DNA from 3 places in the Pseudoxanthomonas sp. GW835-FHT14C01 genome. Region 1 is predicted to be linked to each of the others. Evidence: predicted binding sites of a transcription regulator. Region 1 holds the regulator's gene; each other region holds the start of a gene.
What was found. The regulator FliA, encoded in region 1, starts transcription of late flagellar genes. The targets are predictions, from matches to a motif close to TAAAGTTTNNCNNNCNNNGGCCGATAA.
Positions count from the first base shown of each region.

Region 2: flgM (flagellar biosynthesis anti-sigma factor FlgM) is a predicted target of FliA. The motif match lies at 4,971-4,997, and genes of this name have one in related genera.
Region 3: AC1Q5B_RS06990 (methyl-accepting chemotaxis protein) is a predicted target of FliA. The motif match lies at 3,298-3,324, and genes of this name have one in related genera.

Region 1 is NZ_JBXAGB010000005.1:14,327-23,846, forward strand. It holds gene AC1Q5B_RS19365 (ParA family protein) at 1-107, opposite strand, end outside; gene motD (flagellar motor protein MotD) at 107-1,069, opposite strand; gene AC1Q5B_RS19375 (flagellar motor protein) at 1,088-1,828, opposite strand; gene AC1Q5B_RS19380 (chemotaxis protein CheA) at 2,053-3,804, opposite strand; gene AC1Q5B_RS19385 (hypothetical protein) at 3,832-3,972, opposite strand; gene AC1Q5B_RS19390 (protein phosphatase CheZ) at 4,010-4,627, opposite strand; gene cheY (chemotaxis response regulator CheY) at 4,627-5,007, opposite strand; gene AC1Q5B_RS19400 (RNA polymerase sigma factor FliA) at 5,138-5,890, opposite strand; gene AC1Q5B_RS19405 (MinD/ParA family protein) at 5,887-6,765, opposite strand; gene flhF (flagellar biosynthesis GTPase FlhF) at 6,755-8,413, opposite strand; gene flhA (flagellar biosynthesis protein FlhA) at 8,462-9,520, opposite strand, start outside.
Region 2 is NZ_JBXAGB010000003.1:907,861-917,380, forward strand. It holds gene flgE (flagellar hook protein FlgE) at 1-936, opposite strand, end outside; gene AC1Q5B_RS17655 (flagellar hook capping FlgD N-terminal domain-containing protein) at 974-1,654, opposite strand; gene flgC (flagellar basal body rod protein FlgC) at 1,683-2,090, opposite strand; gene flgB (flagellar basal body rod protein FlgB) at 2,102-2,488, opposite strand; gene AC1Q5B_RS17670 (chemotaxis protein) at 2,659-3,612, opposite strand; gene flgA (flagellar basal body P-ring formation chaperone FlgA) at 4,212-4,859, shown strand; gene flgM (flagellar biosynthesis anti-sigma factor FlgM) at 5,028-5,336, shown strand; gene AC1Q5B_RS17685 (flagellar protein FlgN) at 5,342-5,686, shown strand; gene AC1Q5B_RS17690 (ATP-binding protein) at 5,872-7,023, shown strand; gene AC1Q5B_RS17695 (GIY-YIG nuclease family protein) at 7,171-7,449, opposite strand; gene AC1Q5B_RS17700 (EAL domain-containing protein) at 7,442-9,157, opposite strand; gene AC1Q5B_RS17705 (histidine kinase) at 9,154-9,520, opposite strand, start outside.
Region 3 is NZ_JBXAGB010000002.1:68,537-78,056, reverse strand. It holds gene ettA (energy-dependent translational throttle protein EttA) at 1-1,090, shown strand, start outside; gene AC1Q5B_RS07000 (DUF3667 domain-containing protein) at 1,155-1,949, opposite strand; gene pncB (nicotinate phosphoribosyltransferase) at 2,010-3,179, opposite strand; gene AC1Q5B_RS06990 (methyl-accepting chemotaxis protein) at 3,403-4,488, shown strand; gene AC1Q5B_RS06985 (Rieske (2Fe-2S) protein) at 4,500-4,823, opposite strand; gene AC1Q5B_RS06980 (hypothetical protein) at 4,914-5,189, shown strand; gene AC1Q5B_RS06975 (fumarylacetoacetate hydrolase family protein) at 5,256-5,963, shown strand; gene mscL (large-conductance mechanosensitive channel protein MscL) at 6,040-6,444, shown strand; gene AC1Q5B_RS06965 (M28 family peptidase) at 6,538-7,926, shown strand; gene AC1Q5B_RS06960 (TrmH family RNA methyltransferase) at 8,027-8,941, opposite strand; gene AC1Q5B_RS06955 (alanine/glycine:cation symporter family protein) at 8,895-9,520, opposite strand, start outside.

The DNA.
Region 1 (9,520 bases):
ATCAGCAGCACGCGATGGCCGCGCATGGCCAGGCCGCGCCCGAGGGCGAGGGTGGTGGTGGTCTTGCCGACGCCGCCTTTCTGGTTGGCGATTGCCCACACGCGCATCACTGGACTCCTTCATGGACCTGGGGCGCCGGCGGCGCTCCGGGCATGGGCGACGCGGCGTGGGCCGGCAACGGCGGCAGCGCGATCACTGACGGCGGTGCGGGGACCTGTTCCTGCGCATGCAAGTCCGGTGCCGGGCCGGTCGGGCTGGCCAGGATGATCAGCAGCACGCGGCGGTTGGCGTTGCGGCCTTCCTGGGTGGCGTTGTCGGAGATCGGGCGGAACTCGCCATAGCCGATCATCGCCAGCCGTTCCGGCGGAATCCCGTCGCGCACGAAAAGGTGCACCACGCTGGCGGCGCGCGCCGAGGACAGCTCCCAGTTGGACGGGAACTGCGAGGTACGGATCGGGCGGTCGTCGGTATAGCCCTCCACACGCACCGAGTTGGGCACGTTGCCGAGCACCGACGCCAGCTTGCCGACGGTCTCCTGCGCCTGCGGATCCAGCGCCGCCGAGCCGGTGGCGAACAGGATGTCGCTGTTGATCTGTACTTCCAGCCACAGCGCCGAGCGCTTGATGGTCACCAGCTTCTCGTCGATCAGCGGCGCCAGCGCGCGCTCCAGGTCGTCGGCGATGCGCTTGAGTTCGCCCTGCGCCGCTTGCAGGCCCTTGGCGTCGAGCGACATGTTCATCTGCGAGGCCATCGCCGCCAGCAGCGTGACGTTCGGCGAGGGCGACGGCGCGGAGGGTCCTTCCTTCGCCCCGGACTTGATGGGCGAGGGGCGGTCGAAATCGGCGCCCTGCAACTGGTGGTTGCCCACCTGCACCGGGTTGATCGTGCGCGGCGCGCCACCGAAGGCGGCGGTCAGCGCATCGGCGACCACGCGGTACTTGCCTTCGTTGATGGTGGAGATGGCGTACATCACCACGAAGAAGGCGAGCAGCAGCGTCATCAGGTCGGCATAGGGGATCGCCCAGGCCTCGTGGTTGACGTGTTCTTCGTGCTTCTTCCTGCGTGCCATCGGCGTCGTTCCGCAGGCTCAGTGCAGGAAGCCGGCCAGCTTGGCCTCGATGTTGCGCGGGTTCTCGCCCTGCGCGATGGCGATCAGGCCCTCGATGATCATTTCCTGCTCGCGGCTGCGGCCGCCGATCACGCTCTTCAGCTTGCTGGCGACGGGCAGGAAGAACAGGTTGGCCGAGGCGATGCCGTAGATGGTCGCGGTGAAGGCGGCGGCGATGCCGTGGCCCAGCTTGCTGGGATCGGCCAGGTTCTTCATCACCGCGATCAGGCCGAACACCGCGCCGATGATGCCCAGCGTCGGCGCATATACGCCCATCGCCTCGAACACCTTGGCGGCGGCGAGGTCCTGGTGCTCCTGGCCGTTGAGGTCGATCTCCATCATGTGGCGGATCGCTTCGGGTTCGACGCCGTCGACCAGCATCTGCAGGCCCTTCCGCAGGAACGGGTCGTCCTGCTGGTTGACCACCGGCTCCAGGCCGAGCAGCCCCTGCTTGCGGGCGATGTTGCTCCACTCGACGATCTGCGCGAGCAGCGCATCGCCATCGGTGCCCGGCGGGCGGATCACCCAGCGCGCGATGGACACGGCGCGCTTGAACACCGGCGGTGGCGTATGCACCAGGATCGCGGCGATCGTGCCGAGGATGACGATGACGAACGCCGCCGACGACCACAGCGACGACAGGCCGGCACCCTTGAGGATGCTGCCGCCCACCAGGGCGACCAGCGCCAGCAGCAGTCCGATGAGGCTGAAGATGTCCATGGTCTGATCTATCGGCCCCGTTCAGGTGGACTTGAGGTGCGCTTCCTGCAGGAGCGATGTAAGTCGCGACCGGGGTCACACCCGGTTCGTGGTTGCTGTTGTGGGAGCGACGTAAGTCGCGATGGCCGCGAGACGGACTCCATGAGGGTCCTGGCGTCTGAGGGAAAGAGCTCGCGACTTACGTCGCTCCCACAACCGCCGGGCTCCCACAGTGGCTCGTCGCCTTACGCCGTCGCGCGCAGTCCGTCGACATCGAGGATCAGCGCCATGCGGCCGTCGCCGATCAGGGTGGCGCCGGCGTAGCCGGGCAGGCCGCGTACGGCGCGCGGCAGCGGCTTGATGACCACTTCCTCGCGGCCGCGGACCTGGTCGACGATCAGGCCGAAGCGCTGTTCGCCCATCTGCAGCACCACGATGGTGAGCAGCGGCGCCATGACCGGGTCCACGCGCAGCCACTGGCGCAGGTCGACCAGCGGCAGCGTGTGGCTCTGCCGGTCGAGCACGGCCTGGCCGTCGAACCAGCGCAGGCTTTCGGAGGGCGCGTGCAGCACTTCCATCACGCGCGCCAGCGGCAAGGCGTAGACCGGATCACCGGCCTGCACCAGCAGCGTGGGCAGGATGGCCAGCGTCAGCGGCACGCGGATGACGAAGCGGCTGCCGCGGCCCACATCGGAATGGATGGTGATCTGGCCGCTGAGTTCGCGGATGCGCGACTGCACCACGTCCATGCCGACGCCGCGGCCGGAGATGTCGGTCACCTCGGCCTTGGTGGAGAAGCCGGGCAGGAAGATCAGCTGCAGGCACTCGTCGTGGCTGAGGCGGGCAGCGGCCTCGGGATCGATCAGGCCCTTCTCCAGCGCCTTGGCGCGCAGGCGCTCGGGATCGATGCCGGCGCCGTCGTCGCGGATCTCGATGGTCACGAAGTCGCCTTCCTGCTGCGCCGACAGGCGCACATGGCCGGCGCGCGGCTTGCTGCAGGCTTCGCGCAGCGAGGGTACTTCGATGCCGTGGTCGATCGCGTTGCGCACCAGGTGCACGAGCGGATCGGCCAGCGCCTCCACCAGGTTGCGGTCGAGTTCGGTGTCGGCGCCGACCAGCTCCAGGTCGACTTCCTTCTGCAGCTGGCGCGCGACGTCGCGCGCGACCTTGGGGAAGCGGGAGAACACCTTGCCGACCGGCTGCATGCGCGTGCGCATGACGGCGGTCTGCAGGCGGGCGGTGGCGATGTCGAGGCTGCTGACCGCGCGATCCAGTTCTTCGTCGCGGATGCGAGCACGCAGCGTCTTCAGGCGGTTGCGCGACAGCACCAGTTCGCCGACGAGATTGACGATGGCGTCCAGCCGCTTGGTATCCACGCGGATGGTCTGCTCGGCTTCGCCGCCGGTCTTGGCCGCCGGCTTCGGTCCGGCGGGTTTCGCAGGCGCGGGAGCGGGCGCGGCACGCGGCGGCGAGGGCGGGGCGACGCTGGTCGGTGCGCCGCCGCCGTGCAACTGGTCAAGCAGGGCTTCGAACTCGTCGTCGCCGATCACGTCGCCGGTGGGCGCGGGTGCCGCCGGTGCCGCGGTGGTCGTGGACGCCTGTGCCGGCGCGGAGGCGCCGCCGTGCACGTCGAACTGGTCGATCAGGGATTGCGGTGCGTGCGGCGGCTCTTCGCCGCCGCCGATGGCATCCAGCATCTGCTGTAGCCAGTCCAGCGACTGTTGTGCGGCGTCGAAGTGCTGCGGTTCCAGCGTGGCCTTGCCGGCACGCACCAGGCCCAGGGTTTCTTCGGCGGCGTGGCACAGGTTGACCATGGCCTGGATGCCGAGGAAGCCGGCACCGCCCTTCAAAGTATGGAAGCCGCGGAACACCGCGTTGAGCTGGCTGCTGTCGGAGGGGTCGTGTTCCAGCGTGACCAGCTGTTCGCCGAGCCGGTCGAGGATCTCCTGCGCTTCGATCAGGAAGTCGGCGGCGATTTCAGGCGTGACGGCGGACATGGACGGGACGGTTACCGGGGCGGGCGATCAGCGGGAGGCGTCGAACAGGGGCTGCGTGTCGGGGCGGCGGCGCAGGAAGCGCGCGGCCACCACATCGCAGACCAGCAACAGGCCGACGAAGAGCAGGACGACAGGGTGACGGGAACGATGGGCGGAAGCGGCAGGCATGGCAGGTCTCCGGTTCCGCAGCGCGCGTCCCCCGGGGCTACAGCCCCAGGCCGGACAACAGGTCGTCGGCGTCGTCCTGCGAAAACGCGTTGCGGTCAAGACCAGCAACGGCCGGACCGGCGAGTTCTGAAGGCTTGTCGCGGTTTTTTTCCGGCGGCGGGATGCCGAGCGCGCCGAAGCCCTCGTGCACGCGGCGCACGATGCCGGCGACGCGGCGGATGATCTGCCCGGTCAGGTCCTGATAGCTCTGCGCCAGCGCCATCTCGGACAGGCCCTTGCCGATGCGGTCCACCAGCGCGGCCTGTTCGGCCGACAGGTCGGTGCTCTTCAGCTGCGTGGCGTAGCCCCGGCACTGCTCGGCCAGGTCCAGCGTCCTGTGGCTGGCCTGTTCGGTCATCTCGACCACATGGTCCAGACGCGCGCAGGCATCGTCGAGTTCGCCCGCGCCGGTCGGCGGCAGTTCGCCCAGCGTCTGCGCCAGTTCGCGGGCCAGGCGACCCAGGCCCTGCATCATCGGCTGGGTGCGCCAGGCGGCGATGGCATCCAGCTCGCGGCGCCAGCCCGCCTCGTCGCCCTGTTCCAGGGCATCGAGCGCGGTCTGAAGCTTCTCCACCAGCGCCGCGCGGGCGCCCGTGGCGTCGGCGACGGCGTTCATCAGGCGGCCGCTCCCAGGCGTTCGAAGATCTTGCCCAGCTTCTCTTCCAGCGTCTGTGCGGTGAACGGCTTGATGATGTAGCCGTTCACGCCGTTCTGCGCCGCCTCGATGATCTGTTCGCGCTTGGCTTCGGCGGTCACCATCAGCACCGGCAGCGTCTTGAAGCGGTCGTCGGCGCGGATGGCTTTCAGCAGCTCGATGCCGGTCATGCCCGGCATGTTCCAGTCGGTGACCACGAAATCGAAGCCGCCCTGGCCCAGCGCGGTCAGCGCTGTGTTGCCGTCGTCGGCCTCGGCGGTATTGGTGTAGCCGAGGTCGTTGAGCAGGTTCTTGATGATGCGGCGCATGGTGGAGAAGTCGTCCACGATCAGGATGCGCATGTTCTTGTTGGTCACGGATGCTCCGGTATTGCGTGGACGGTGGGACTGGTGGGGATATCGACCGCGGACGGGAAATGTTTAGCGGAGCTGGCGTCGGCTCGTGGGAGCGCCCCGGGGCGCTTCTGCAGGGTCATTCGTCGTCTTCCAGGCCGGCGTCGGCCTTCTCGAACACCTGCAGGCGACCGCGCAGGCGCACCATCGCCTGGCCGTGGATCTGGCAGACGCGGGATTCGCTGACGCCGAGCACCGCGCCGATTTCCTTCAGATTGAGTTCCTGCTCGTAGTACATCGACAGCACCAGCTGCTCGCGCTCGGGCAGGTGGCCGATGGCCTTGACCAGCTGCTGGCGGAACTCGCTGCGCTCCAGGTTCTGCTGCGGCGACGGCCCGCCGGTGCGCGAGGTGTTCGGTTCGCCGTGGTCGTCGATGTGCGACTCCAGACTCAGCACCTGGCCGCGCGCGGCATCCTCCATCAGGCGCAGGTATTCGGGCAGCGGCATGTCCATCGCGCTCGCCACTTCGGTGGCGATGGCGGCGCGGCCGGTACGCTGTTCGATCTCGCGCACGGTGGCGGCGGCCTGGCGGGCGCGGCGGTGGACCGAGCGCGGCACCCAGTCGCCACGGCGGATCTCGTCGATCATCGAGCCGCGGATGCGGATGGAGGCGTACGTCTCGAACGACGCGCCCTGCTCGGCGTCATAGCTGCGCGAAGCTTCCAGCAGGCCGATCATGCCGGCCTGCACCAGGTCGTCGATCTCCACGCTGGCCGGCAGGCGCGCCGCCAGGTGGTGGGCGATGCGGCGGACCAGGTCGGCGTGCTGGGTGACGAAGTCGTTCGCGCTGCCGCGTTGCACGGCGCGGTACTGGGCGGCGGCGGTGTTCATGCGGCCACCCCCCGCTGGATCAGGCGTTCGACGAAGAATTCCACGTTGCCGCGCGCCCCGACCGGCGGCTGCCAGCGGGCGGTCGTGCGCGCGATGTCGGTGATGGCGCGGGCCGACGGGCTGCCCGGATACGCCTTCACGACGGCCTGCTGGCGCTGTACGGCGCGCCGCAGCCAGTCGTCCTGCGGCACGGCGCCGAGGTAGTGCAGGGCGACGTCGCCGAGGAAGCGCTCGCAGACGCGCGCGAGCTTTTCGTACAGCTTCCGGCCCTCGTTCGGGTCGCGGACCATGTTGGCGATGACGTGCACGCGGTCCAGGCCGCGCTCGCGCGCCAGCACCTTGATCAGCGCGTAGGCGTCGGTGATCGACGCCGGCTCGTCGCAGACCACCACCACGGTGTCCTGCGCGGCCTGGCAGAAGGTCAGCACGCTGTCGGTGATGCCGGCGGCGGTGTCGACGATCATGAAGTCGAGGGCCCGCTGCAGCTCGGAGAACACGTTGACCAGGCCGACATGCTCGGCCGGCGTCAGTTCGGCCATGTGGCGGAAACCCGACGAGGCCGGCACCACCAGCACGCCTTCGGGACCTTCCAGAAGCACTTCCTCCAGGCCGCAGCGGCCGGCGACGAGGTCGGCGAGGGTGAACTTCGGCGACAGGCCGAGCAGCACGTCGACGTTGGCCAGGCCCAGGTCGGCGTCCATCAGCAGCGTGCGCTTGCCCATCTCGGCGAGCGACACTGCGAGGTTGACCGACACGTTGGTCTTGCCCACGCCGCCCTTGCCGCCGGTGATGGCGACGACGCGCACGGGATGGAAGGCGCCGGGCATCGGCGGGGTGCTGCGGGGATTGGTCTGCAGCGGGTGATCAGGCGACATGGGTGGCCTCGGTCGAGCAGGGTTCGTCGGCTTCGCGGCGCAGCTGGTCCAGCCGCAGCACGAGGTGGGCGCTGTTGGCGCGATGGAGGTCGTCGGGGACGCGCTGGCCGTCGGTCACCCAGGTCATCGGCAGCTGGTGGTCGACCACCACGCTCAGCGCGCTGCCCAGGCGGCCGGTCTCGTCCAGCTTGGTCAGCACCACGCCTTGCGGCTGCACGGCGCTGAAGCGGCGGACCACCTCGTCCAGGTCGGAGAAGTGCGAATTGGCCGGCAGGCACAGCAGGGTCTTCACCTGCCCCGAGGCGCGCAGCCAGTTGAGCTGGCCGACCAGGTTGCGGTCGCGCTGGCCCAGGCCGGCGGTATCGATCAGCACCAGCTTGTAGTCGCGCAGGCGCTCCAGCACCAGCGCCAGGGTCTGCGCGCTGTCGGCCTCGTGCACGGCGATGCCGAGCTGGCGACCGTAGCCATGCAGCTGTTCGCGGCCACCAACACGCACGGTATCGGTGGTGACCAGCGCCACGTCGCGGGCGTTGTGGCGCTGCGCGAAGCAGGCCGCCAGCTTGGCGATGGTGGTGGTCTTGCCGGCGCCGGTCGGTCCGACCAGGGCGATGACGCCGCCGGTGTCGAGCAGGTCGGTGTCGAGCACGGGCAGCTTCTTCGACAGCAGGCCCAGCATCAGGCCGCGGCCGCGGTGCGGTTCGGTGTCGGCGGGGATCTGCAGGGCGATGTCGCGGGTGATGCCAGCATCGAAGCCGTAGTCTTCCATCAGTTCCATCGCCTGCATGCGCACCGGCGAACCGCGCAGGCGCTCGTCGGTGAGGCGATGCATCTCGCGTTCGATCATCTCGCGCATGGCGGACAGTTCGCCGCGCATCTGCACCAGTTGTTCGTCGCTCTCCCGGGCTTCCGCGGCGTTGTCGGTGACCACGGTCAGCGTGGGCACGGTGATGGCGGCGGGCGCCGGCGCCGGGGCGGACGCCGGCGTACGCGCGGCGTGCAGCGCGACGATGGGCGCGGGTTCGGGTTCCGGCAGCGACACCGGCGGCGCGATCGACGGCAGCAGCGCGTCGAGGTCCAGCGTGTCGTCGATGTCGGCACGCGGGGCGGGCGGGCGACGCGGCGCCACGACGGGTTCGATGCGCGCGACCGGCTCGTTGGCGGGCGCGGCGGGCAGGCAGGCGGCGAGTTTGGCCGCGAAGGATTCGGGTTCGATCAGCAGCGGCGCGATGTCGCGGACAGCCGGCGCCGGAATGTCGGCGGCCGCTGCGGGCGCGGCGATCACGGGCGCGCGCGGTGGCGCGATCGGGGCGGGCTTCGCGGTTTCGGCGCGCGGTGCGATGGGTGTCGCCGGCTGACGGCGCGCGAAATAGCTGGCGGCGGCTTCGGCCGGCGTCAGGGCGGGGCTGTTCGCGGCCGCTGCCTGCGGCGCCGGATCGAGCAGCGGATGCAGCGGCGCGGCGGGCGCGGTCGGGCGCATGGCGTCCAGCGTGCGCTGCACCAGCGCTTCGTCGTAGTTGCTGGCGGCGACGATCTCGACACCGTCCTCGGTGACCCGGTTGGACAGGATCACCGCGTCCGGACCGTGTTCCTGCCGGACCATCGCGAAGGCGGTGCGCATGTCGGGGGCGACGAAGCGTTTGATTTTCATGGCGTGCTATCCGGTTCGGTGTCGCGTCGGGTTCTGCTGCTCCGGGCCTCAGCTGATCGTGCCGACCAGCTTCAACCGCTTGTCCTCGGGAACCTCGCTGTAGGCCAGCACCGACAGCGAGGGGACGCTGTGGCGGACCAGGCGGGCGAGGGCGGCGCGGACCGTTCCCGGTACCAGCACCACCGCAGGCTCGCTGCGGGCTTCCTGCTTGGTCACCACGTCGGCGAGGCTCTGGTGCAGGCGTTCCGCCAGTCCCGGTTCCAGCGCCGCGCCGGTTCCCTGGGTGCTGTCCTGCAAGACGCGTTCCAGAGTCGGCGCCAAGGTGTAGACGGGCAGCTCCGGTGCCATGCCGGAGATCTCCTGCACGATGAATCGTCCCAGCGACGTGCGCACGGCGGCGGTGAGCGCGGCCGGATCGGTGTTCTGCGGGGCGAACTCGACCAGCGCCTCGGCGATGCGGCGCAGCTGCCGGATCGGCACGCGCTCGATCAGCAGGTTCTGCAGCACGCGCACCACGGTGGCCAGCGGCAGCGCCTTCGGGGTGAGGTCCTCGACCAGCTTCGGCGCGCTGCGGCCCAGTTGCGCCAGCAGCTGCTGGACTTCCTCGTGGCCGAGCAGTTCCGGCGCGTGTTCGCGCACCAGGTGGGAAAGGTGGGTGGCCATCACCGTGGCGGGATCGACCACGGTGTAGCCCAGCGATTCCGCCGTGGCCTTCTGGTGCGCCTGGATCCACACCGCGTCCAGGCCGAATGCCGGGTCCTTGCCGGGAATGCCGTCGATGCTGCCGAACGCGCCGCCCGGGTCCAGAGCCAGCTCGCGGTCGGGGTGGATCTCCGCCGACGCCACCGGCACGCCATGCACCAGCAGGCGGTAACCGTTCGACGGCAGTTCCAGGTTGTCGCGGATATGCACCGGCGGTACCAGGAACCCGAGGTCCTGGGTCAGCTTGCGGCGCACCGCCTTGATGCGCGACATCAGTTCGCCGCCCTGGTTCTTGTCGACCAGCGGGATCAGCCGGTAGCCGACTTCCAGGCCCAGCGGATCGACCGGGCGCAGCTCGTCCCAGGTCAGTTCGGCGTTGCGGTCGGGCGCGCCCGGACCGGGCAG
Region 2 (9,520 bases), on a different contig from region 1:
GTCCACGCCGTTGGAATAGCGTGCGTACACGACGCCGGTTTCGGACACGCTGAACTCGTTGAGCTTGCCGGTGGCGTAGCCGTCCTGGTTCTGGATGCGCTTGGCGAACTGCTCGCCGTACTGGGTGGTCCCGCTGATGTTCATCGTCATGTTCAGCACGCCGGCGCCGGTGCTGGGCGTGAACGGCGCCAGCGTGATCTGGCCGTTGGCCGGTGCGGTCAGGGTGCCGTTGTTGTCGAACTGCACGGTGGTCGGCGCGCCCATCGACGTGCCATCCACGTACGAGTGCATCTGCCACTCGTTCGGATTCGGCGTCTTCACGTAGTAGACGGTCTGCTGGTGGGCCACGCCCAGCGAGTCGTACACGGTGACTGAGGTGGTCTCGTTGTAACTGGCGCTATCAGTGGGCGAGAACGGCGAGATCGTCGGCTGCGCAGCGTTGCCGGGCAGGGTCACGCCCAGTTCCACGTTGGTGGTCGGCGAGGGTGGGCTGTCGGTGGTCAGCAGGCGCAGGTCGGTCATGTTGCCGGTGTCGAAGCCGACGCCGTCGGCGCGCGGCGGGAACACCTGCAGGCGGTAGCCTTCCGGCGTGGTGACATAGCCGTTCGGGTCGCGCTGGAAATTGCCGGCGCGTGTGTAGACGTTGGTGCCGTTGTTGCTGACCGTGAAGAAGCCCTCGCGGTCCACCGCCATGTCCAGATAGCGTCCGGTCTGGTTGATGTCGCCCTGCGAGAACTGCTGGGCCACGTTGGTCAGGCGCACGCCGGCACCGATGCCGTTGCGCAGCAGGCCGTAGCCCGTGGACGAGAACACCTCGGCGAACTCCGCGCGCGATTCCTTGAAACCGGTGGTGTTGACGTTGGCGATGTTGTGCGAGGTCACGTTGAGGTCGGCGTTGGCCGCTCTCATGCCGGACAGGGAACTGTTGAATGCCATGGAAGACTCCTTGCGGGATGCGGTGGGAGCGTGGGTGTCAGGACGCCGACTTGCCGATGCGCAGCACGTAGTCGAGCGGGGCGGTGCCCAGGCCGGGCAGGTTGAGGTACAGGCCGTCGGAGCCGATGGTCACGCTGTCCACGTGGGCATCGACGTAGGTGTTGAGCGCGGTGCCGGTGCCGTCGGCGGCGGTGTGGGTGGCCTTGATCGAATACTTGCCGGCCTCGGCGCGTTCGCCGTTGGCCTTCAGGCCGTCCCACGCGAACGCGGTCTCGCCCTTGCCGGTGGCGTCCACTTCGACGGTGTCGACGACGATGCCGCTGGCGTCCTTGATCTCGAAGGTCACCTTGCCGGCACCCGGCGACATCACCAGCCCGGTGGCGTTGCCGGAGGCGGGCAGGGCGATCGATTCGGACGGCACCACCACCGAATGCCCGACCAGCGAGGCGCCTTTCAGCACCTGGTCGCCGGTCAGCGCGGCGGTGAAGCCGTTGACGGTGCTGTTGAGGTCGCTGATGCCCTGCACGGTGGAGAACTGCGCCAGCTGGGCGACGAATTCGCTATTGGACAGCGGCTTCAGCGGATCCTGGTTGCTCAGCTGCTCGGTCATCAGCCGCATGAAATCGGCCTGGCCCAGCGTGTCGGCCTTTTTCTTCGGGGTCGCACCGGTGCCGCTGGCATTGAGGGCGGCGAACGGATCGCCATTGACGGTGGTCATGCGCGTGCTCGGTCAGGGGAGGGACGCATCAGCGCCCCATGGTCAGGGTGGCCAGGGCGAGTTCCTTGGCCGTGTTCAGCACTTCCACGCCGGCCTGGTAACCGCGCGAGGCGGAGATCAGGTTGACCATCTGCGCGACCGGATCGACGTCCGGTGCATAGACGTAGCCGTCGGCGTCGGCCATCGGGTGGCCGGGTTCGTAACGCTTGATCGGGGGCGCTTCGCTCTGCGTGATCTCCTTCACCTGCACCGAGGTCAGCGAACCGTCCGCGTTGAGCCTGCGCGCCTGGAAGATCGGCTCGATCGGCTTGTAAACCGCTTCCGGCGAGGAGGCGATGGAGTCGGCATTGGAGAGGTTGCTGGCGATGGTGTTCAGGCGCACGGACTGCGCCTGCAGCGCGGAACCGGCGACGTCGAAGATGGGCAGGTTGCTCATGGCATGCCTCCTTACTGGCCGGTGATCGCGGTGAGCATGGTGCGCACCTTGGATTCGATGAAGCTCAGCGAGGCGCGGTACTCCAGCGCGGCGCGGCCGTAGGCGGCGCGCTCGGTATCGGCATCGACGGTGTTGCCGTCCAGGCTGGGCTGCACGCCATCGCGTTCGAAGACGCGCGGCGAGGCATTGAGCAGGGTGAGGTGCCGCTCGTGGGTGCTCTGCAGCGGCGCGGCCTTGGCGGCGGCCTGTTCAAGTGCGGCCTGGAAGTCCAGGTCCTTTGCCTTGAAGTTGGGCGTGTCGGCGTTGGACAGGTTGCTGGCGATCAGCTGCATCCGTTGCTCACGCAGCGGCAGCGCCGCGGCATGGACGCCCAGATAGTTGGAGATGGGATTGGACATGGCACCGCTCCGGCAGACCGTTGCCGGGGCAGTTGCAAGGCGTGTGCCAGAACGCGCGCTCGGCGCGAGCTTCTGGAAAGGAAGCCGTAGCGTCGAGCTTGCTCGACTGCTCGACGGCCAGGCGTGGGATCCGGTCCGACAGTCAGCGGAGCAAGCTCCGCTCTACGCCGTCAGGCGGCCATTCTTGCCGCCACCACCTGATTCAGCCGGAACAGCACGTGTTCGGCCAGCTCGTGCGGGCTGTACTTGGCCACGAAGGCGTTGGCGCCGACCCGTTCGACCATGGCGTTGTTGAACACGCCCGACAGCGACGTGTGCAGCAATACGTACAGGCCGGCCAGGCCCGGGTGGCGCCGGATTTCCGTCGTGAGCGTGTAGCCGTCCATGGCCGGCATCTCGATGTCGGAGATGACCATGGCGTAGCGCTCGGCCGGGTTCTCGCCGGCGGCGTGCACCTGCAAGAGATGGTCCAGCGCCTGGCGGCCATCGGAGAGCAGGGTGGCGGTGACGCCCAACTGCTCCAGTACGCTGCGGATCTGCGAGCGCGCCACGCGCGAGTCGTCCACCACCAGCACCTGCATCGGCGGGGCATCGGCGGGCAGCGCCATCTCGGGCGCCAGGGTGGCATCCATGCGCGACTGGCAGATGTCGGCCAGCACGCTTTCCACGTCGATCACTTGGATCAGTTCGCCCTGGAACCGCGTCACGGCGGTCAGGAAGCTGTTTTCCGCGCCCAGTTCGGGTGGCGGGTGGATGTCTTCGACCGCGATGTTGACGATGCGCTCCACGCCGCTGACCAGGAAGCCCTGGACCGAACGGTTGAACTCGGTGACGACCAGGTAGTTGGGGGCGTTCTCGGGATTCGGGTCGCGCTCGGGATGGCGGATGCTCAGGCCCAGGTCCAGCACGGGCACCGACCTTCCGCGCACGTCCGCCACGCCGACGAACTCGGTGGGCAGGCCGGGCAGCTGGAACAGCGACGGACGGCGCAGGACTTCCTGCACCTTGAAGACGTTGACGCCAAAAAGCTGACGCCCGCCCAGACGGAACAGGAGCAGGGCGAGGCGGTTGTGGCCGGCCAGGCGGGTGCGCTGGTCGATGCGGTTGAGCAGGTCCTGGGTCATGCACAGCATATCGGCCGGGGGGGAGGGGTCTTGAGCAGGTCGCGGGCCTTCCAGCCCTTCGAGGCTTTTAGCCCCTCTCCCTGCGGGAGAGGGGTTAGGGTGAGGGGCAACGGAAGTCGGGTGCCTGTACGAACCGTTTGGGCTTGTCCAAGCCGTCGCGTTGGATTCCTGGGGCCTGCCGGGATCGTTCCTCGATGGTGCCGGCATGGCGCCGTTCGCCGCGGAGGCCCTACTTTTCTTTGCTTGTGCAAAGAAAAGTCGGCAAAAGAAACACCCCCCGACGGTCCGCCCGCCGGGACTGCCGGACCTCAGGGGCCCCAAGTGCCGCACCTGAGGGATCGAGGCGTGCTGTTGCTATTGCTCCCGGCCCGCTCTCGAACCCGGAGCGCGCAGCGCGGAGGGCGTGCCGCCTGGGGTGTGTTTTTCTTTGCATAAACAAAGAAGTGCTTTTCAACAGCCGTATGGCTGGTCAAGAAGGCCCCCGCGGCGAGCGGCACCAAACCCCAGCGTCAAGAACCTCACACCGAAGGTCCCACGAAGAAGCGACTTCTGGCACACCGCTTGCAGCTTCCACGCCGATGAACCACCGGAGTCCGACCATGCTGCTGCGCCTGACCACCGCCCTGATCGGCGGCCTGACCGCGTGCAGTGTCCTGGCCGCGGACTTCCAGCCGGTCGACAGCATCAAGGCGGCCGCCCTCGGCGCGTTGCCCGCCGGCAGCGAAGCCGAGGCCACGCTCGATCCCGCCTTGCGCCTGCCGCGCTGCAGTGCCGCCCTGGTCGCGCGCGTGCAGGGCAGCAACAGCGTGGAAGTCGGCTGTCCCGATGGCTGGCGCCTGTTCGTGCCGGTGCGCGTCCGCCGCAGCCAGACCGTACTCGTGCTGGCACGCGGTATCGCGCCGGGCGAGACCATCACCGCGGACGCCTTCGTCGCCGAGCGTCGCGACGCCTCGCGCATCGTCGGTGCCGCCGTGGCCGATCCCGCGCAGGCCGTGGGCCGCGTCGCACGGCGCATGCTGCCCGCCGGCGCCGTGCTGGCCTCGACCGACCTGGTCGCGCAGCGGCTGGTGCGGCGCGGCGACAACGTGGCACTGGTGTCCCGGCGGGGCGGCGTCGAGGTCCGCGTGGCGGGCAAGGCGCTGGCCGACGCCGGCGAGAACGAACGGGTGACCGTCGAAAACCTGTCCTCGCGCAGGGTGGTGCAGGGCATCGTGGGCGCAGGCGGCGACGTCTGGGTGAGCCGATGAAAAAAAATCCGCATTCGCCCTCAAGATGTTCCGGAGGGTGCCGATACCGACGCTGGGTGGAAGGACATCGGGCAAAACCCGGCCCCTCCTCGGAATTGTGCGATCCGTCACTAAAGTCGAGCGGGTGGCGGCCGATAACTCCCATGAACCCTGTGACAGGCGACTGACATGAACCAGAAAATCGAAGGCACTCCCCCTGCCGCCATCCGCACCACCGGTCCCGTGAGCGGCCGCGTGGCGTCCGCAGGCGCTGATCGTTCCAGCCCCGTGGAAGCCAGTGCGGCGGGCGACAGCCTGCGTCTGACCGGTGAAGCCACCAGCCTGCAGGCGATGCAGCGCGAGCTGTCCAGCGCTCCGGCGATCAACGAAGCCCGCGTGCAGGCCGTGCGTGAAGCGCTGCAGTCCGGTGCCTACAAGATCAACGCCGAGGCGATCGCCGACGGCATGCTGGGCCTGGAAGAGCAGCTGGGCCGCTGAGCGCAATGAACCACGCCTCCCTCCAGCGACTGTCCGCGGCCCTGGAAGAGGAGCGTCGCGCCATCGTCGAGCACGACGTGGAGGCGCTCATGCGCTGCACGCAGGACAAGCTGGATGCCCTGCGCGCGCTGGAAACCGCCGCGGCCGGCTTCGGCTTCCCCGACGACCTGCGCGAGAAGCTGGCCGACCTGGCCGAGAAGAACCATGCGAACGGCATCCTGCTGGCCCGTCGCCGCCGCGAAGTGAACTGGGCGCTGCGCCATCTCGGCCGCACCGAAAGCCACGGCGCGTACGACGCGCAGGGCCAGACGTCGACGACCGCCGCCCCGCGTCCCATCGCGGTCGCCTGAGCCCGGTGCCGGATCCGCAAACTGCGACCCCGCACCTTGCCGCTCCCGCGGCCGCGCCGGATACTGGCGCCCCTTCGCCACCCGATCCATCCGTGGCCACAGACCCGCTGACGAACCCGCCTTCCGGCGCCTGCGCCGTGGACGACATCCCGAGCTTCGCCGATCTCAAGGCGCTCGCCGAACTGATGGACGACGGCTATCTGCTGCTTCGTGGCGATGGCCGTCCGCTGCACGCCAATGCGGCGGCGCGCGCGCTGGTCAACGACGAGGACCACGCCTTGGCGGCGCTGTCCGCCCTGTTGCCGGTGGATGCGATCCGCACCGCGCGCGAGACCGGCCGCTGGAACACCGACCTGACCCTGGCCGACGGCGTCGTGCTGCAGGTGCGCGCGTATTTCCACGACAGTGCTGGCGGCGGCCACTGCATGGTGGTCTTCCACGACGTCAGCGAAGCGCATGCGCGCCAGCAGGAACTGCAGCGCCGCCATGCCCAGCTGCGCCAGACGCTGGTGCGGCTTGCCGGTGCGCAGGAGCAACTGGTGCAGTCCGAGAAGATGGCTTCCATCGGCCAGCTCGCCGCCGGCGTCGCGCACGAGATCAACAACCCCATCGGCTACGTGCACTCCAACCTCGGTTCGCTGCAGGAGTACCTGCACAGCCTGTTCTCGTTGATCGAAGTGTACGAGCGCGCGCTGCGCCTGCCGGACCCGAAGGCGATGCTGCCCGAGATCGAGGACCTGCGCGCGCGCTCCGACATTGACTTCATCACCGGCGACCTGCCGCAGCTGATGTCCGAATCGCGGGAGGGCATCGAGCGCGTCACCGCCATCGTGCGCAACCTGAAGGATTTCTCGTACTCGGGCCGCGACGACAGCTGGAAGTCCGCCGACCTGCATGCCGGCCTCGATTCCACCATCAACATCATCTGGAACGAGCTGAAGTACAAGGTCACGCTGGAGAAGCACTACGGCAAGCTGCCGCTGGTGCAGTGCCGTCCCTCGGAGTTGAACCAGGTGTTCATGAACATCCTGCTCAACGCCAGCCACGCCATCGACGAGCGCGGCACCATCACCGTCAGCACCGGCGTGGAGGGCGAGGAGGTCTGGGTCGAAGTCCAGGACAGCGGCCACGGCATCCCCGACGAGATCCTGCAGCGCATCTTCGACCCGTTCTTCACCACCAAGCCGGTCGGCAGCGGCACCGGCCTGGGCCTGTCGATCTCCTACGGCATCGTCAAGAAGCACAACGGCCGCATCGAAGCGCGCAACGAGCCCGGCGCCGGCGCCTGCTTCCGCATCGTGCTGCCGATACGGCAGCCGGCCGCCGACGCGGCGTGAGCCGTCACCGCGCATCCCCGTAGGAGCGACGTAAGTCGCGACCGGAAGAACGCGGTGTCCATGAGCGTGGGGCATGGCGATCAACCGCCGATCCACGAGCTGGCCGCGTGGGTTGCTTGATTTCCGCGGTCGCGACTTACGTCGCTCCTACAACGGAGGCGCGTCGAAGAACGCCAGCTTCTTCGCCCTGGGCAAGCGCTTCAGCCGCGCCTCCGCGCGCGAGGCCGCGCCGCGGTCGGGGTAGCCGCGCTGGGCGAGCAGGCGCACTGGCGGATTCGCGCGCGTGTACTTCGCGCCGGTGCCGGCCACATGCGCGGCATAGCGCACCTCAAGGCGGTTGGTGATGCCGGCGTACCAGGCGCCGTTGCGGCATTCGAGCAGATAGAGGCACCAGCCGCCCGGTGTCGGGGTGGCGGTGTCAGGCATGCGCGCGGTGGTGCGGCTGGTTCTCGTACGTGGCGAAGGCCTGGCGGATGTGTTCGCGCAGGTCGTCGTCGTTCCACGGCTTGGTCAGGAAGCGGTAGATTTCGCCGCGGTTGATCGCTTCGGTCACCGTCGCCAGGTCGGTGTAGCCGGACAGCACCAGCCGCACCGTGTCCGGGTACAGCAGGCGCACGCGGCCGAGGAACTCGGTACCGCTCATGTCCGACATGCGCTGGTCCGACAGGATGACCTGCACGTCGTTGGTCGCCAGCAGTTCGAAGGCGTCGGTGACGTTGCTGGCGGCGAGGATGCGGTAGCCGTCGCGGCGGAACAGGCGCACCAGCGAGCGCAGGATGTTCTCCTCGTCGTCCAGCAGCAGCAGCGTGCGGTCGGGCTTGGTCGCGGCGAACGCGTCCGCGCGCAGGTAACGCCGGCGCAGCACCGCGCCGGCGTCTTCGGCCGACATCGGCTCGCCGAACAGGTGGCCCTGGAACATGTCGCACTGGTTGCGGCGCAGGAAGCCGAGCTGCGTGTCGGTTTCCACGCCGTGCGCGATGACCTTCATGCCCAACTGGTGGCCCATCGCGATGATGGCGCAGGTGATGGCGACTTCGCGCGGGCCCGAGGGCACGCCCTTCACGAAGTTGCGGTCGATCTTGATCTTGTCCACCGAGAAGCGCACCAGCGAATCCAGGTTGGAATCGCCCATGCCGAAATCGTCCAGCGTCAGCCGCACGCCTTCGCGATGCAGTTGGGCCAGCGTGCGATGGACCAGGTTCATGTCCTTGGCCAGCGCGTTCTGGCGCACTTCCAGCACCACCATCTGCGGCGGGATGCCGGCTTCCTGCATCGCCTCCAGCACTTCCGACACGAAGCTGGGACGCAGCAGCTGCAGGGTGGACACGTTGACCGCGATCTCGAAGTCGTCGAACCCCCAGTCGCGCCACACGCGTGCCTGCTTGAAGGCGTTGCGCAGCACCCAGTCGCCGATCTGCACGATCACGCCGAGCTTCTCGGCCACGTGCATGAAGCGCTCCGGCACCAGCAGGCCGAGCGCAGGCGAGTACCAGCGGAGCAGCGTCTCCATGCCGATGACGCGGCCGTCGTGCGCGTTGATCTGCGGCTGGTAGAACAGGCGCAGTTCGTTGTGGTGGATGGCGTTGACGATCTGCCGCGCGATGATGCTGTCGCTGCGTGCGGTGATCGCCGCGCCGCGCCGGTACAGGCGCACCAGGTTCATGCCTTCGTGCTTGGCCTGTTCCATCGCGCTTTCCGCGCATTGCAGCAGGCCGGACGGCGTGTCCGCATGTTCCGGACACAGGGCGACGCCGAGCGTGCCGGTCAGGAACAGCGTGTACGGCAGCACCGTCATCGGCAGCTCGATCTGCTCGCGCAGCAGGTCGCCGAAGCGCTCGGGCGGCAGGGTGCCTGGCAGGCGCGGCACGGCCACGATGAATTCGTCGCTGCCGTGGCGCCAGGCGCGCGCTTCCGGTCCCAGCGCCCGCTGCAGGCGGTCGCTGAGGATGGCCAGCGCCTCGTCGCCGACTTCCACGCCCATGTTCTCGTTGATCGAGCGGAAGTGGTCGATGTCCAGATACAGCAGCATCAGCGGCGTGCCGTCGTTCGTGGCGGCATCGACCATGCGCTGCAGATCGGCTTCGCCGGCGCCAAGGCGCGGCAGGCGGGGCAGGTGGGCGTGTTCGGAATTCACGCGGGATCGGCGGCTGAGGACAGGGGCCCATAGGGTAGGCGAAGTCGCCACGGTGCGCCTGCGACAGCCGTCAGGTCGCCGCCCGCCGCGCTCGCCAGCGCCTGCAGCAGCGGCAGCTCGGCGACGGCGACGGTATCCCCCTGCAGTTCGAGCGTGAACACGCCGGATGCCTCGGTATCGCCCGCCAGCGTCAGGGCCAGGGGATCCCCCGCGTTGGCTGCGGCGCGCATCGCCGTCTGCGCGATGCGGAACGCCACCAGGGCGGTATCCGGCACCGGCGCCTGCGGCAACGGCGACAGCGTCGCGCCTTCGCCGGGGAAGAGGCGTTCGTGCTCGGCGCGCAGGGCGGCATCCAGGCCGATC
Region 3 (9,520 bases), on a different contig from region 1:
TCTGGACGCCGAGTCCGTCGAGTGGCTGGAACAGTTCCTCGCCCGCTACACCGGCACCGTGGTGGCCGTCACCCACGACCGCTACTTCCTCGACAACGCCGCCGAGTGGATCCTCGAACTCGACCGCGGCCGCGGCATCCCGTGGAAGGGCAACTACACCGACTGGCTGGTCCAGAAGGACGAACGCCTGAAGCAGGAAGATAACCAGGAGAAGGCCCGCCAGAAGGCGATCCAGAAGGAACTGGAATGGTCGCGCCAGAACGCCAAGGGCGGCCGCTCCAAGGGCAAGGCCCGCCTGGCGCGCCTGGAAGAGCTGCAGTCGGTCGACTACCAGCGCCGCAACGAGACCAACGAGATCTTCATTCCGCCGGGCGAACGCCTGGGCAACTCGGTGATCGAGTTCAAGAACGTCTCGAAGAAGTTCGGCGACCGCCTGCTGATCGACAACCTCAGCTTCCTGGTCCCGGGCGGCGCGATCGTCGGCATTATCGGTCCGAACGGCGCCGGCAAGTCGACGCTGTTCAAGATGATCACCGGCCAGGAGAAGCCGGACTCCGGCGAGATCGTCAAAGGCCCGACCGTGCAGCTGGCCTACGTGGACCAGAGCCGCGACAAGCTGGAAGGCAACCACAACGTCTTCCAGGAAATCTCGGGCGGCCTGGACATCCTCAACATCAATGGTGTCGAGATCCAGTCGCGCGCGTACATCGGCCGCTTCAACTTCAAGGGCCAGGACCAGCAGAAGATGGTCGGCTCGCTGTCCGGTGGCGAACGCGGCCGCCTGCACATGGCGAAGACGCTGCTGCAGGGCGGCAACGTGCTGCTGCTCGACGAACCGTCGAACGATCTGGACATCGAGACCCTCCGTGCGCTGGAAGACGCGCTGCTGGAGTTTCCCGGCAACACCTTCGTCATTTCGCACGACCGCTGGTTCCTGGACCGCATCGCCACGCACATCCTCGCCTTCGAAGGCGACTCGCACGTGGAGTTCTTCCAGGGCAACTACCGCGAGTACGAGGAAGACAAGAAGCGTCGTCTGGGCGAAGAAGGTGCGCGTCCGCACCGCCTGCGGTTCAAGGCGCTGAAGTGACGTCCGCGCGCTGAGCTCCACGAAAAAGCCCGCCGAAAGGCGGGCTTTTCACGTACCGATGGAATCAGTACATCAGGAGCGCTACGACCAGGATCAGCGCCTGCGTCATCACGCCGCTGACCACGAAGAAGATTGCGAAACCCAACCCGGCACGCAATAGCGTCTTCCACCATGGATATCTCCGGAAGAGCTGTATCAGCGAGAAGACTCCGAACAGCACCGACAATGTCGTCGCCCACACTGCATGCTGTGGAAGCCATCGACTAAACAACAGCAGCACCCCCCAGAACACGAACGACTGCACCGTCAGGAATGCCGTGATCACGAGCCATTCCGGATAGTTGAAATTCGCGAAACGATGGAAAGACAGCCTGAAGGCTGCGGCTTCGAATGGGAGCAGCAACAGCGTGAACAGCGCGAAATACTGATTCATCCAGCCCGCAACACGTCCTGACGCCTTCATGGCCGTCGCCATGCCCTTGCTGACCTCGCCATTGACCGCAGGCATCGAGGCGGAGACCTGGTCCATTACGCCTTCGCCCAGCCAGTATTTGCTCAGAAACACGACGACCGCCGCCATGACCATGATCAGCAGCATCGGCTTGACCTGGTTCGCCCGGCGCCCTTCCAGGTACGCACGCATCATGTGGCCCGGCCGCAGCATCAGTTCCTTCAGCGAGTAGAGGATGCCGCGATCCATGTGGAGCACGCTGTGCTCCAGTTCGTGACCGAGGAAATGCCAGTCGATGCGGTGCGCCGGCGTGGGTTGACCGCATGCCGGACAGAACTTCTGCTCAGGACCCTCAATCGCCCGCGCGCAATTGGCGCACGCCCCCGTCTCCGACATCGCCATCCCCATGGCAGCAAAGCGTCGCATTCTAGAGTGACGAGCCCGCGTTTTGGGAACGCGGCGCGCACCCTAGTCCATCGGCAACCCGAACACCTTGCGCAGATAAGCGACGAAATCGGGATCGTCACTCATGCCCTTGCCGGGCGTGTCACTGACCTTGGCGACGGGCTGTCCCTGGCAGCGCACCATCTTCAGCACCAGCTGCAGGGGCTTCGGGCCGAGATCGTTGGTCAGGTTGGTGCCGATCCCGAACCCCACCTTGCAACGGCCACGGAAGTGGGCGTGGATGCGCAGCACCGCTTCGATATCCAGCCCGTCGCTGAAGACCAGCGTCTTGCCCTGCGGATCGATCCGCTGCGATTCCAGATGCGCGATGACGCGATCACCCCACGCCAGCGGATCGCCCGAATCGTGGCGCATGCCGTCGAACAGCTTGCTGAAGTACAGATCGAAGTCGCGCAGGAAGGCGTCCAGCCCCACCACGTCCGACAGCGCGATGCCCAGATCGCCGCGGTACTCCTGCGCCCACGCCTCGAACGCGGCCCGCTGCGAATCACGCAGGCGCGGCCCCAGTTGCTGGAAGGCCTGCAGCCACTCGTGCGCCATGGTGCCATGCGGCGTCATGCCGTACAGCCGGGCGAAATGGATGTTGCTGGTGCCGACGAACTGCCCGCCCAGCACCTCCCGGCAGATCGGCAGCAGCCTCGCATGCCAGTCGTACGAGTAGCGGCGTCGCGTGCCGAAATCGGTAATGGTGCAGTCCGGCGCGGCATCGCGCAGCTGTCCCAGCTTGGCGCGCAGGCGGCGCTCGCCTTCCTGAAGGTCGCCACCGGGCTGCGCGCGCATCCAGGTCTCGCTGATGATCGCCAGCACCGGCACTTCGAACAGGATGGTCTGCAGCCACGGGCCGTCGATGGTCAGGTCCAGTTCGCCGGGCACGTGCGTGGAAGGCGCGATGTGCACATGGCGCCGGCGCAGCTGGAACTGCTCCAGGAAGTCGACGAAGTCGGGCTTGATGTAGCGCAGCGTGGACAGGAAGCGCAGCTCTTCCTCGCTGAAGCGCAGTTCGCACAGCCGGTCGATCCCGGTCGAGATCGCCTCCAGGTGCTGCGCCAGGTCCACGCCCGGCGTGCGGCACTTGAAGCGGTACAGCACCTGCGCGCCCGGATGCTGGTGCAGGACCGCCTGCATCATCGTGAGTTTGTAGAGATCGGTGTCGAGCAGCGAAGGGATCGTCATGCCGGTCGCACAGCCTGCGTTGGGGGGACGCCATCGTCGCATGCCGGACGGGCATCCTTGGCGCGGACGGCACCCTTCGCCCCAAGGCGGGGAAATCCCGCACCTTGATAGTGCCAATTAAAGCGGTACGTCTCCACGCCGATAGCGCTTCAATACCGGGACAGACGTCTCGCCGGCGTCCACCGGCATGCCGTGGTCCCGTCCCTTTTCCCCAAGGAGCGCCATGAACGCCTGCACCACCGCTTCCGTGTCCGACGTCGGCATCGACGACCACATCCAGTCCGTGTCCGGGCTGTCGGATTCGTTGTTGAAGCAGTTGCGGCAGTCGCTGCAGAAGATCGACGAGATCAACCGCGTCACCCGCATCATCTCGATGAATGCCCGCATCGAAGCCGTCCGCATCGGCACGGCCGGCCGCAGCTTCGGGGTGATCGCCGAAGAGATGGATACGCTGTCGCGGCGGGTCAGCGATACGGCGCAGGAGATCGACCGCATGGCCGGCCACACCAGTACCGATCTGCGGGAACGGCTGGACCAGTTGCAGACGAACGTGCGCCGTACCCGGTTGACCGACCTGGCACTGGCCAACATTGACCTGATCGACCGCAACCTCTACGAGCGCAGCTGCGACGTGCGCTGGTGGGCCACCGACGCCGCCATGGTGGCCGCGCTGCAGGACGCGCAACCCGCCGCCCTCTCGCACGCCAGCCAGCGGCTCGGCCAGATCCTCGATTCGTACACGGTCTACTTCGACCTGGTGCTGGCCGACCTCCACGGCAACATCATCGCCAACGGACGGCCTCGCCAGTACCGCTCGGTCGGGCAGTCGGTGGCGCAGCAGGCGTGGTTCCAGTCGGCGATGGCCACCGCCAGCGGCGAGGAGTTCGGCTTCCAGTCGATGCACGGCAGCCCGCTGGCCGGCGGCGAACGCGTGCTGGTCTACGCCTGCACGGTGCGCGAAGGCGGCCGGGTGACCGGACGTCCGCTCGGCGTGCTCGGCATCGTGTTCCGCTGGGACGCGCTGGCGCAGACCATCGTCGAACGCACGCCGCTGTCGGAGGCGGAATGGGGGCGCAGCCGGGTCTGCATCGTGGATCCGCAGGGCCAGGTACTGGCCGACACCCCGGGCGGCGACACCGCGTCCACGCGACTGGACTTTCCCGGCCGCGCATCGTTGTTCGGGGAGTCCCGTGCCGCGGTCGACCTGGTCATCGACGGTCGCCCGCACTGCGTGGCGCAGGCGGCTTCACCCGGCTACGAGACCTACCGCACGGGCTGGCATTGCGTGATCGTGCAAAGCCTCGGCTGACGCCTTTCCCGTCAGGCCAGCCACACCTCGCCGTCGCGCACCTGCACGGCGACGGCCCTCAGTGCGTCGCCACGGCAGGGCCCGGCGACGCAGTCGCCGCGCACCAGCTCGAACGACGCGCCGTGGGCGGCGCAGACCAGATGGCCGTCCTTGCTCCTGAGGAATTGGCCGGGCGCCCAGTCGAGACGCCGGCCGGCATGCGGACAGACATTCAGCCAGGCGCGCACCCCGTCACTGTCGCGATAAAGAATCAAAGACTCCGCATCGTCACCGATCGTGGCCTCAACCTCGGCGAAACCGCCTTCGGCGATGTCGTTCAGTGCACTCAGTCGCATGGCGCTTAACGAAGTCCTCACACTGTCATCTAACAGTCACCCGATACTGCGCGTACCGGCTCCGGCCGCATTCTGTCACGACGCAACGCCATGTACGCACGCCATTTCCAGTTCAACGCTTTCCGCCACGTCTTCGCGCCGCGCAAGCCGCGCCATCCGCTGCTGCGGGTCGGTCTGGGCCTGCTGGGTGTCGCCCTGCTGGGGGTGCTGGTGTTCTTCAGCGTGTTCGTCGGCGCCGCAATGATCGCGGGCGGTCTGGTCTACAAGCTGGTGCGCCAGCGCGGCAAGCCGCCGGCGCGCGATGCGCGCGTGATGGATGCCGAGTACCGCGTGGTCCGCAAGCAGGCGCTGCCGCTCCCGCGCTGATCGCAACAGGGCGGAACGCCGTTTCCCGCCTACACTCTGCGGCCGTTCTTCTTGTCCACGGCCGCCATGACCGACCTGATTCCTGCCCCGCCCGTCCCGCGCGTGCCCGTGCGCGGCGGCGCCACGTTCCCCGTGCGCCGTATCTTCTGTGTCGGACGCAATTTCGCGGACCATGCTCGTGAAATGGGTGCGGCCGCTCCGGCCTCGAAGGCGGAACGCGGAACGCCGGTGTTCTTTCACAAGCCGGCCGACGCCCTGGTCACCGGCGATGCCGACGTGCCCTATCCGCCCGGCACGCAGGACCTGCACCACGAGGTGGAACTGGTCGTCGCGCTCGGCGTCGACGCGCCGCCGGGCGAACTGGGTCGCGATGTCGCGGCGTCGCTGGTGATCGCCTACGGCGTGGGCCTGGACCTCACGCGCCGCGACCTGCAGGCGGCCGCCAAGGCCAAGGGCCTGCCGTGGGACACCGGCAAGGGCTTCGACCACTCCGCTCCGATCAGCGAACTGGTCGCGGCAGTCGACGTCGCGGCGCTGGAAGACCGCACCCTGACCCTGCGCGTGAACGGCGAAACGCGCCAGCACGGATCGCTGCACGACCTGATCTGGGACGTACCCGACATCCTGCACGAACTGTCGAAGCTGTATGCGCTGAAGGCCGGCGACCTGGTTTTCATGGGCACGCCGGCGGGCGTGGCCGCGCTCGTGCCGGGCGACAGGTTCGTCGCCTCTCTGGACGGTGTGGTGGCGCTGCAGGGCCGCATCACGCCCTGAGTGGCGCAACAGCGGTCGCCATGCGCGCTATAGTCCCCGCCGAGGGCGCGACGACGCCGACAGACAGGACAACAGCATGGGCATGGTCAGCGAGTTCAAGGAGTTCATCGCGCGCGGCAACGTGGTCGACCTCGCGGTCGGCGTGGTGATCGGCGCCGCGTTCGGCAAGATCGTCACCACGCTGGTCGACAAGATCATCATGCCGCCGATCGGGCTGCTGGTCGGCGGCATCGACTTCTCGAAGTGGGCGTGGACCTTGAAGGAAGCCACGGTAGACGCGGCCGGCAAGGAAGTCCCTGCCGTCGTGATCGGCATCGGCGAGTTCCTCAACACGGTGATCCAGTTCGTGATCGTGGCGTTCGCGATCTTCGTGCTCGTCAAGGCCGTCAACCGCCTGCACCGCAAGCCCGAAGCGGCGCCTGCCGCACCGCCCGAAGACGTCCTGCTGCTGCGCGAGATCCGCGATGCGCTAAAGAAGTAAGCGGACGCTGCATTCCGAACCGGCAACACCGGCAAAGGAACCGCGAGGCCACGGGCTGCTAAGCTCGTGGCCTTCGTTTTTCCGGGATATGCCATGCGCCTTGCTCCGCTGCTGCTCGCCCTGACCCTCGCCGTTCCGGCCTTCGCTGCCCAGCGCGAGACCCGCATCCCCGACGCCGCGCTCGCCACCGCCGCCACGCTGCGCGAGCAGGCGCTGGCCGACGACACCGGCTGGAAGGTCGTCGAATCGCTGACCACCGAGATCGGTCCGCGCCTGGCCGGCAGCGAGGCCGATGCGAAGGCGGTGGCGTGGGCGCAGGCGAAGTTCAACGCGCTCGGCTTCGACAAGGTGTGGCTGGAGCCGGTGACCTTCCCGAAATGGGTACGTCGCAGCGAGCACGCCGCCATCGTCGGTGCGCACGCCCAGCCGATCACGATCACCGCGCTGGGCGGCAGCCCGGCCGGCACGGTGGAGGCGGAGATCGTCCGCTTCGCCGACCTGGCCGCGCTGGAAGGCGCACCGGACGGTTCGCTGGCCGGCAAGATCGTCTTCGTCGATTACCAGATGAAGGCCGCGCGCGATGGCAGCGACTATCGCAACGGCGGCGCGATCCGCTCGAAGGGGCCGTCGGCGGCGATCCGCAAGGGTGCGGTCGCGTTCCTGATGCGCTCGGCCGGCACCGACCACCATCGCGTCGCGCATACCGGCATCACCCGCTTCGACGACGGCCTCACACCGGTGCCGTCGGCATCGCTGACCATTCCCGATGCCGACCAGTTGGCGCGCCTGCTGCAACGTGGACCGGTGCGCGTGTCGCTGGCCCTCGATTGTGGCTGGGACGGCGAATACACCTCGCACAACGTCATCGGCGAGATCACCGGGCGCAGCCTGCCGAAGGAGGTCGTGGTGATCGGCGGGCATCTGGATTCGTGGGACCTGGGCACCGGCGCGATCGACGACGGTGCCGGCATTGGCATCACCATGGCGGCCGGCCACCTGATCGGGAAGCTCAAGCAGGCGCCGAAGCGCACGATCCGCGTAATCGCCTTCGCCAACGAGGAACAGGGCCTTTACGGCGGCAAGGCGTATGCCGAGAAGCACCTGGCCGACATCACCCGCCACCAGATCGCCGCCGAAAGCGACTTCGGTGCAGGCCGTATCTATGCCTTCAACACCGGCGCGCCCGAGCACGCACGCAAGGCGACCGAGCAGATCGCTCAGGCACTGGCGCCGCTCGGAATCGAGTACGCGCCCGGCAAGGGCAGCGCGGGACCGGACATCAGTCCGTTCGCGGCCAAGGGCATGGCGTGGGCGTGGCTGGCGCAGGACGGCACCGACTACTTCCACCTGCACCACAACGCCGACGACACGCTGGACAAGATCGATCCCGCCGCGCTGGCGCAGAACGTGGCGGCGTACACCGTGTTCGCGTATCTGGCGGCGGAAGCCGATGGCGACTTCGGCAGTCAGCTCAAGGAATGACGGCGTAGAGCCGAGCTTGCTCGGCTACGTGACATCGAAAGGGAGCAGCGGAGCAAGCTCCGCTCTACAACGGCAGAGGAGCAGCGGAGCAAGCTCCGCTCTACAGGCGCTGTTTCCACTGCGCCAGGAACACCGCGGTCGCGGCGGCGACATTGAGGCTTTCGACGGCGCCCGTGCCGGGAATCGACAGCTGCTGATCGCAGGCCTTCGCGAGCTGTGCATCCATGCCCTCGCCTTCTGCGCCCATCACGTAGACAAGACGTTGCGGCAGGTTCGCTGCGAACAGGTCGTCGCCACCGCGCACCACCGTGGCCGCGAGCGAGAAGCCGGCGCCGTGCAGTTGGCCGATGGCATTCTCGGGATTGCCCATGCGTACCAGCGGCACCTGTTCGGCGCCGCCTTCGGCGACACGCGCGGCCGCGCCGGAAATAGCCAGCGTCGAATCGCGCGGTAGCAGGAGGCCGGCCACGCCGAAGTGCGCGGCCGACCGCAGGATCGCGCCGAAGTTGTGCGGATTGCCCACGCCGTCCAGCCACAGCGCCGCCACGGGCTTGCCCTCCGGCAGCGTGCGCAACCAGTCGCCCATCGGCATCGGTTCGACCTTCAGCACATCGGCGACGACGCCCTCGTGGTGCGTGCTGGCGGCGAGACGATCGAGGCCGCCCTCCTCCACCACGCGATAACCGACCCGCTGCTTCACGCACCACGCCAACAGGGGCTTCAACGCCGGGATACGCGCTTCGGTCAGGTAAACCTTGCGGATGGCCTCCGGCCGACGCGCGAAGACCGCGTTCAGCGCATTGAGTCCGTACAGGCGCAGCTCGCTGCGCGATCCTCCCGCGGATCGCTCCTCGCGCGGCGCGTCGGCACGCGGTGGGCGATCATCCTGCGCGCGCGGCGGACGCCGCCGGTCCCCCGGCGGGTGGCCGGGACCGCGCGGCGGGCGATTGTTCCAGGGATTGCTCACGTCAGGCCTGCTTCTTCCAGAAATGGGCATTGCGGATGCCCAGCGCATCCGGGTCGAAGATCGGGTCGAGGCCGAGCTTCTTCTGCCGCTCGTAGTCGCGCAGCGCGATCAGCGCCGGCTTCTGCAGGATCAGGATCGCGATGACGTTCAACCACGCCATCAGGCCCACGCCGATGTCGCCCAGCGTCCACGCCATCGCGGCGTTGTGGTACGCGCCGAAGATCACCATGCCGACGATGCCCAGGCGCAGCAGCAGCGTCGCCAGCGGATGGGTCTTCTTCACGCCGGCCAGGTAGGTCAGGTTGGTCTCGGCCATGTAGTAGTACGCCATGATGGTGGTGAAGGCGAAGAAGAACAGCGCCAGCGCCACGAAGCCCGCGCCCCAGCCCGGCAGCACCGACTCCACCGCGGCCTGGGTGAACATCGCGCCTTCGGACGGTTGCACGCCGGGCACGCCGGAGAAGATCTCCACCAGCGTCTCCTTGCCGTTCTCGGTAACGCTCCTGAAGGTGTTGTACATGCCCGTGGACAGCACCAGGAACGCGGTCGACGTGCACACCAGCATGGTGTCGAAGTAGATCGCGAAGGCCTGCACGTAGCCCTGCTTGGCCGGATGCGAGACTTCGG